Linked DNA regions of Sinorhizobium fredii. The protein of the gene in region 1 interacts with the protein of each later gene in a pairwise test. Links are inferred from orthologs where the notes say so. Each region holds a gene or a part of one and is shown in the gene's direction. Other genes may lie near its edges. The genes, in order: gyrB and gyrA.

Region 1 (3,377 bases):
GAGTTTCGATTTCCTGCAGCGCGTCGCCGGCTACTTCAATGTGATCTGGGACGAGGCCGACGAGCTCTTCAGCATCGCGCGGCTCTCCGATCCGAAGGTCGTGCTCGACACTTCGGGTCTGCCGCCCGGCCACACCGCCTTTGCCAACCGCCTGAGCGAGCGGATTCGCGGCCTTTCGGGCGAAGCGATCGAGGCGATGGAAGATATTTTGGAAAAAGCCACATTTCCTGATAATGACAGGGGATGAAGCCTCGCCCCGGCCGCGCTCGCGACGCCCGGGATTTGGAACCCGTGGACAAATTTCCTATAGTCCGCGAGGCATCCGCGCTGTGATTCGCAACGAATCACGACGTCCGAAAACCTGGAAAGACCTGAAGCCGAATGACCGATATCTCTGAGACCGAAGCAGGCGCGATCGCCGAATATGGTGCCGATTCCATCAAGGTGTTGAAGGGCCTCGACGCCGTGCGCAAGCGGCCGGGCATGTATATCGGCGATACCGATGATGGCTCCGGTCTGCACCACATGGTCTATGAGGTCGTCGACAACGCGATCGACGAGGCACTGGCCGGCCATGCCGACATCGTCACGGTTACGCTCAATCCCGATGGCTCCTGCACCGTGACCGACAACGGCCGTGGCATTCCGACGGACATTCACCGGGAAGAGGGCGTCTCGGCGGCCGAGGTGATCATGACGCAGCTTCATGCCGGCGGCAAATTCGACCAGAACTCCTACAAGGTGTCCGGCGGATTGCACGGCGTCGGCGTTTCGGTCGTCAACGCCCTTTCCGTGTCGCTCAAGCTCAAGATCCGTCGCGCCGGCAAGATCCACGAGATGAGCTTTACCCACGGCGTCGCCGATGGGCCGCTGACGATTACCGGCGACGCCGGCAGCGAAACCGGCACCGAAGTCACCTTCCTGCCGAGCGAGCAGACCTTCTCTAAGACCGAATTCGACTTCGCAACGCTCGAACATCGCCTGCGGGAGCTCGCCTTCCTGAATTCCGGCGTCCGGATCGTCCTGACCGACAAGCGCCACTCGGACATCCGCCGCGACGAGATGATGTATGACGGCGGACTCGAGGCCTTCGTCGCCTATCTCGACCGGGCGAAGAAGCCGCTCGTGCACAAGCCGGTCTCGATCCGCGGCGAGAAGGACGGCATCACCGTCGAGGTGGCCATGTGGTGGAACGACAGCTACCACGAGAACGTGCTCTGCTTCACCAACAACATTCCGCAGCGCGACGGCGGCACCCACATGGCCGGCTTCCGCGGTGCTCTGACCCGGCAGATCACCTCCTATGCCGATACGTCCGGCATTACCAAGAAGGAAAAGGTGTCGCTGACCGGCGACGATTGCCGCGAAGGCTTGACGGCGGTCCTGTCGGTCAAGGTGCCGGATCCGAAGTTTTCCTCGCAGACCAAGGACAAGCTGGTGTCGTCCGAAGTCCGGCCGGTGGTCGAGAGCCTCGTCAATGAGGCGCTCAGCGTCTGGCTCGAGGAAAATCCCTCCGATGCGAAGATCCTCGTCGGCAAGGTCGTCGAGGCGGCCGCCGCCCGCGAAGCGGCGCGCAAGGCGCGTGAACTGACGCGCCGCAAGGGGGCCCTCGACATCTCGTCGCTGCCGGGCAAGCTCGCCGACTGCTCCGAGCGAGATCCGGCCAAGTCGGAAGTGTTCCTGGTGGAGGGCGATTCGGCAGGCGGTTCGGCCAAGCAGGGCCGCTCGCGCGAGAACCAGGCGATCCTGCCGCTGCGCGGCAAGATCCTGAATGTCGAGCGGGCGCGCTTCGACAAGATGCTGTCGAGCCAGGAAATCGGCACCCTGATCACCGCACTCGGCACCTCGATCGGCAAGGACGAGTTCAATGCCGACAAGCTGCGCTATCACAAGATCATCATCATGACGGATGCCGACGTCGACGGCGCCCATATCCGCACGCTGCTGCTGACCTTCTTCTTCCGGCAGATGCCGGAGCTGATCGAGCGCGGCCACCTCTATATCGCCCAGCCGCCGCTCTACAAAGTGACGCGCGGCAAGTCCGCCCAGTACCTGAAGGACGAAAAGGCATTCGAGGAGTATCTGATCACGACCGGCCTCGATGAGGCGTCGCTGACGCTCGGCTCGGGTGAGGTCAGGGCCGGTCAGGATCTCCGCGAGGTGATCAACGACGCCTTGCGCCTGCGCTCGCTGATGGACGGACTGCATTCGCGCTACAACCGGGCGATCGTCGAGCAGGCGGCGATTGCCGGCGCGCTGAATACCGAGCTCAACAGCCATCACGACGACTACCAGAAGGTCGCCGCCGAAGTGGCGCGCCGTCTCGACGTCATTGCCGAGGAGACCGAACGCGGCTGGACCGGGTCGGTGACGGCCGAAGGCGGCCTGAAGCTCGAGCGCATGGTGCGCGGCGTCAAGGAAGTGGCGGTGCTCGACATGGCGCTGATCGGTTCCTCCGATGCCCGCCACATCGACCAGCTGACGGCGAAGCTCAAGGAAGTCTACGCCGAACCGCCGGTCCTGCGCCGCCGCGACGGCACGCAGGAGATCAGCGGGCCGCGGGCTCTCCTGGACGCGATCTTCGCTGCCGGCCGCAAGGGGCTGACGATGCAGCGCTACAAGGGCCTCGGCGAAATGAACGCCGAGCAATTGTGGGAAACGACGCTCGACCCGAATGTGCGCTCTTTGCTGCAGGTCAAGGTTTCCGACGCGACCGACGCGGACGGGCTGTTCTCGCGCCTGATGGGCGACGAGGTGGAGCCGCGCCGCGACTTCATCCAGGAAAACGCGCTGAGCGTCGCCAACCTCGACATCTGAGAAGCCGATCAGCAGAGACACTCGGCGGTGCTGTATATGAAAGCGTGGGGCTGTCTCGGCTCCGCGCTTTTTTCATTTGAGCTGCGGGCGGAAGGCTTTGCGCCTCAATCGCCCCTGAACTGACCTTCGAAAACGAATTCGTTGATTGGTTTGCGCTGGCTCGGCTTTTCGCGCTCCCGGAGATCGTCAGGAAGCGTGGCCGGATCGGCGAGCCTGCCGATTGCGACGGCCGCTTCCACCCGATAGTGCTCCGGCACGCCGGCGACGCGCATCGCCTTGTCGCGGTCGATCCCGGCCATGGCATGGGCATGCCACCCGGCAAGCTGGGTCTGGAGAGCGAAAGCGAACCAGGCGGCGCCGGTGTCGAAGGCATGCGTATAAGCGGGCCTGATCTCGCCGCTCGAGGTCTGCCTGTGGGTCTTCGAAAGAATGATCACGAGGGCCGAGGCGTTCTTGGCCCAGCGCTGATTTCCCTCGTCCAGCGTTTCCAGCAGGGAGGCGAAATACGCGGCGCCGCGGCGGGCATAGACGAAGCGCCACGGCTGGATATTGCTGGCGGA
Region 2 (3,621 bases), 2.0 Mb from region 1 along the record:
ATTGATCAGCAGATCGACATTGAACATCCGTTCCCCCTCCGGATCGCTGTCCGGGTCTTTCTCCGGTAGCGGCGCTGCATTCTTAGGCAACCGATGCGCGCTTGGGAAGGGCCGGCTAGCCAAGCGTTGCGCGATAGCCTAAACCGGCTTCACGCCAAGGAACGCCGCATCCGTCCGAGACATACGGAGAAGCTCTTCCGATTTGTGGATTCTTGCCCTAGAAAAGCCCGTTCCGGCGGCAAAAGACTGTTCAAAACCATCGGCCAAAATTGGCGCTTGATGCTGCATTCGGCTATAAGAACTGACTGATTCTGAACAAAGATCGTGATCGACATTGACTGAGCAAAGCACTCCCGGCGGCGGAAAGACTCCGCCAGGCATCGAGCCGATTTCCATCATCGAGGAAATGCAGCGGTCCTATCTCGATTACGCCATGAGCGTGATCGTTTCCCGCGCCCTTCCCGATGTGCGCGACGGTCTGAAACCGGTTCACCGACGTATCCTTTACGGGATGAGCGAACTCGGCATCGATTGGAACAAGAAATACGTCAAATGTGCCCGCGTCACCGGTGACGTGATGGGTAAATACCATCCGCACGGCAACATGGCGATCTACGACGCACTGGCGCGCATGGCGCAGGATTGGTCGCTCAGGCTGCCGCTGATCGACGGCCAGGGCAATTTCGGTTCGGTCGACGGCGATCCGCCGGCGGCCGAACGCTATACCGAGTGCCGGCTGCAGAAGGCGGCCCATTCGCTGCTCGATGACCTCGACAAGGAAACGGTCGATTTCCGCGACAATTACGACGGCACCTTGCAGGAGCCGGTCGTCGTTCCGGCGAAATTTCCGAACTTGCTCGTCAACGGCGCGGGCGGCATCGCCGTCGGCATGGCGACCAACATCCCGCCGCACAATCTGAGCGAAGTCATCAATGGCTGCATTGCGCTGATCGATGATCCGGCACTCGAACTGCCGGAGCTGATGCAGATCATTCCGGGCCCCGACTTTCCGACCGGGGCGCTGATCCTCGGTCGCGCCGGCATTCGCCAGGCCTATGAGACGGGCCGCGGTTCGGTGATCATGCGCGGCCGCGCCCATGTCGAGCCGATGCGCGGCGATCGCGAGCAGATCATCATCACCGAAATTCCCTATCAGGTGAATAAGGCGACGATGATCGAGAAGATGGCCGAACTGGTGCGCGACAAGCGTATCGAAGGCATTTCCGACCTGCGCGACGAGTCCGACCGCCAGGGTTACCGCGTCGTCATCGAGCTGAAGCGCGATGCCAATGCCGAGGTCATCCTCAACCAGCTCTATCGCTATACGCCGCTGCAGACCTCCTTCGGCTGCAACATGGTGGCGCTGAACGGCGGCAAGCCCGAGCAGCTGACGCTGCTCGACATGCTGCGCGCGTTCGTCTCCTTCCGCGAGGAAGTCGTTAGCCGGAGAACGAAATTCCTGCTGCGCAAGGCCCGCGAGCGCGCCCATGTCTTGGTCGGCCTTGCCATTGCCGTCGCAAATATCGACGAGGTGATCAAGCTCATCCGTCATGCGCCGGATCCGCAGACCGCCCGCGAACAATTGATGGAGCGCCGCTGGCCGGCCCATGACGTCGACGCGCTGATCCGGCTGATCGACGATCCCCGCCACCGCATCAACGACGACGGCACCTACAACCTCTCGGAAGAGCAGGCCCGCGCCATCCTCGATCTACGCCTGCAGCGCCTCACCGCGCTCGGTCGCGACGAAATCGGCGACGAACTCAACAAGATAGGCGAGGAGATCCGCGACTATCTGGAAATCCTCTCCTCGCGGCTGCGCATCATGCAGATCGTCAAGGACGAGCTCGCGGCCGTCCGCGACGAGTTCGGCACGCCGCGCCGCACCGAGATCGCCGATGGCGGTCCGGATATGGACGACGAGGATCTGATCGCCCGGGAGGACATGGTCGTTACCGTCTCCCACCTCGGCTACATCAAGCGCGTGCCGCTGACGACCTATCGGGCGCAGCGCCGCGGCGGCAAGGGTCGCTCCGGCATGGCCACGCGTGACGAGGATTTCGTTATCCGGCTATTCGTCGCCAACACCCACACGCCGGTGCTGTTCTTCTCGTCGCGCGGCATCGTCTACAAGGAGAAGGTCTGGCGCTTGCCGATCGGCACGCCCCAGTCCCGCGGCAAGGCGCTGATCAACATGCTGCCGCTCGAACCCGGCGAACGAATCACGACGATCATGCCGCTGCCAGAGGACGAGACGACCTGGGAGAACCTGGACGTGATGTTCTCGACGACGCGGGGCACCGTTCGCCGCAACAAGCTTTCCGACTTCGTCCAGGTCAACCGCAACGGCAAGATCGCGATGAAGCTCGAGGAGGAGGGCGATGAGATCCTCTCCGTCGATACCTGCACGGAATTCGACGACGTGGTGCTGACGACGGCCTGCGGGCAATGCATCCGTTTCCCGGTCTCTGATGTCCGTGTCTTCGCTGGCCGCAACTCGATCGGCGTTCGCGGCATTTCGCTCGCCGACGGCGATCGGATCATCTCGATGGCGATCCTCGCTCACGTCGAAGCCGAGCCGTGGGAGCGGGCGGCCTATCTGAAGCGGTCGGCAGCCGAACGCCGCGCCGCAACCGGCGAGGAAGAAGAGATCGTGCTTGTCGGCGAGGAGGTCACCAATGGCGGCGAACTCTCCAACGAGCGCTACGAGGAACTGAAGGCGCGCGAGCAATTCGTGTTGACGGTCTCCGAAAGGGGCTTCGGCAAGCGCTCCTCGTCCTACGACTTCCGCACTTCCGGCCGTGGCGGCAAGGGCATCCGTGCCACCGATACATCGAAAACTGCGGAAATCGGCGAACTCGTCGCGGCCTTCCCGGTCCAGCACAACGACCAGATCATGCTGGTCTCGGACGGTGGCCAGCTCATCCGCGTACCTGTCGACGGCATCCGCCTGGCAAGCCGGGCGACCAAGGGCGTTACGATCTTTTCGACCGCCAAGGACGAGAAGGTCGTCTCCGTCGAGCGGATCAGCGAGCCGGAAGGCGACGATGAGATCGAGGAGATCGTCACGGCCGGCGAGGCCATCGTTGCCGAACCGCCGGCCGACGCCGACGAGTGAGCAACTCGCCACACAGGAAAAAGCCCGCCTATGGCGGGCTTTTTTGTCGGTGAGGCACGGCCGGAATGACAGCGCTCGCCGGTCAGTTCTTGAAGACGATGCAGGCGCCGCCGCTGCGGCGAATCGTCGTGCAGAGCTTGTCCGCCTCGCTTCGCGTCTGGCGGCCGATGCGGGCTGCATAACGCGTTCTGCCGCCGAAGCTGCCGTTGCGCTCGCGCACAACGAGCGCCTTTTCGCCGTTGATCGGCGCCGGCAGTCTTTTCACGGCGTTCAGGAACAGGCGGTGCGCGATGGTTTTCCTCTGGTGGGCCGCCAATTGAACGCCCCAGGGCGCCCATGGCGCCTCGTCCACAACGACGATTTCGCGCAGCCGCCGGCTGTTGGCGAGCGCGACACAGCCGTCCAGGAAGCTCTTGGCCTTGTCGAGCGCGAGATCGAGCGATTTCGGCGGGTTGTCGCGCCAGTCCTCCACCGGGTGGGCGGTGATCGCCAGAACGTATTCG

What was found.
Region 2: the proteins of gyrB (region 1) and gyrA interact in binary tests that used the Escherichia coli proteins (3 or more experiments, as listed by UniProt). The link is inferred for Sinorhizobium fredii from one-to-one orthologs.

Annotation. Positions count from the first base shown.
Region 1 is NZ_CP024307.1:8,129-11,505, forward strand. Bases 41-3,099 are described here. They hold gyrB (DNA topoisomerase (ATP-hydrolyzing) subunit B), read left to right. Parts: upstream 41-381; coding sequence 382-2,817; downstream 2,818-3,099. Other genes in these bases: NXT3_RS00060 (helix-turn-helix domain-containing protein), read left to right, coding at 41-247; NXT3_RS00070 (nitroreductase family protein), read right to left, coding at 2,922-3,099. Also shown: more of NXT3_RS00060, read left to right, coding at 1-40; more of NXT3_RS00070, read right to left, coding at 3,100-3,377. UniProt on the Escherichia coli protein: DNA gyrase negatively supercoils closed circular double-stranded DNA in an ATP-dependent manner to maintain chromosomes in an underwound state.
Region 2 is NZ_CP024307.1:1,984,707-1,988,327, forward strand. Bases 16-3,318 are described here. They hold gyrA (DNA gyrase subunit A), read left to right. Parts: upstream 16-334; coding sequence 335-3,118; downstream 3,119-3,318. Other genes in these bases: NXT3_RS09860 (MarC family protein), read right to left, coding at 16-27; NXT3_RS09870 (transglycosylase SLT domain-containing protein), read right to left, coding at 3,201-3,318. In the rest of the region: more of NXT3_RS09860, read right to left, coding at 1-15; more of NXT3_RS09870, read right to left, coding at 3,319-3,621. UniProt on the Escherichia coli protein: A type II topoisomerase that negatively supercoils closed circular double-stranded (ds) DNA in an ATP-dependent manner to maintain chromosomes in an underwound state.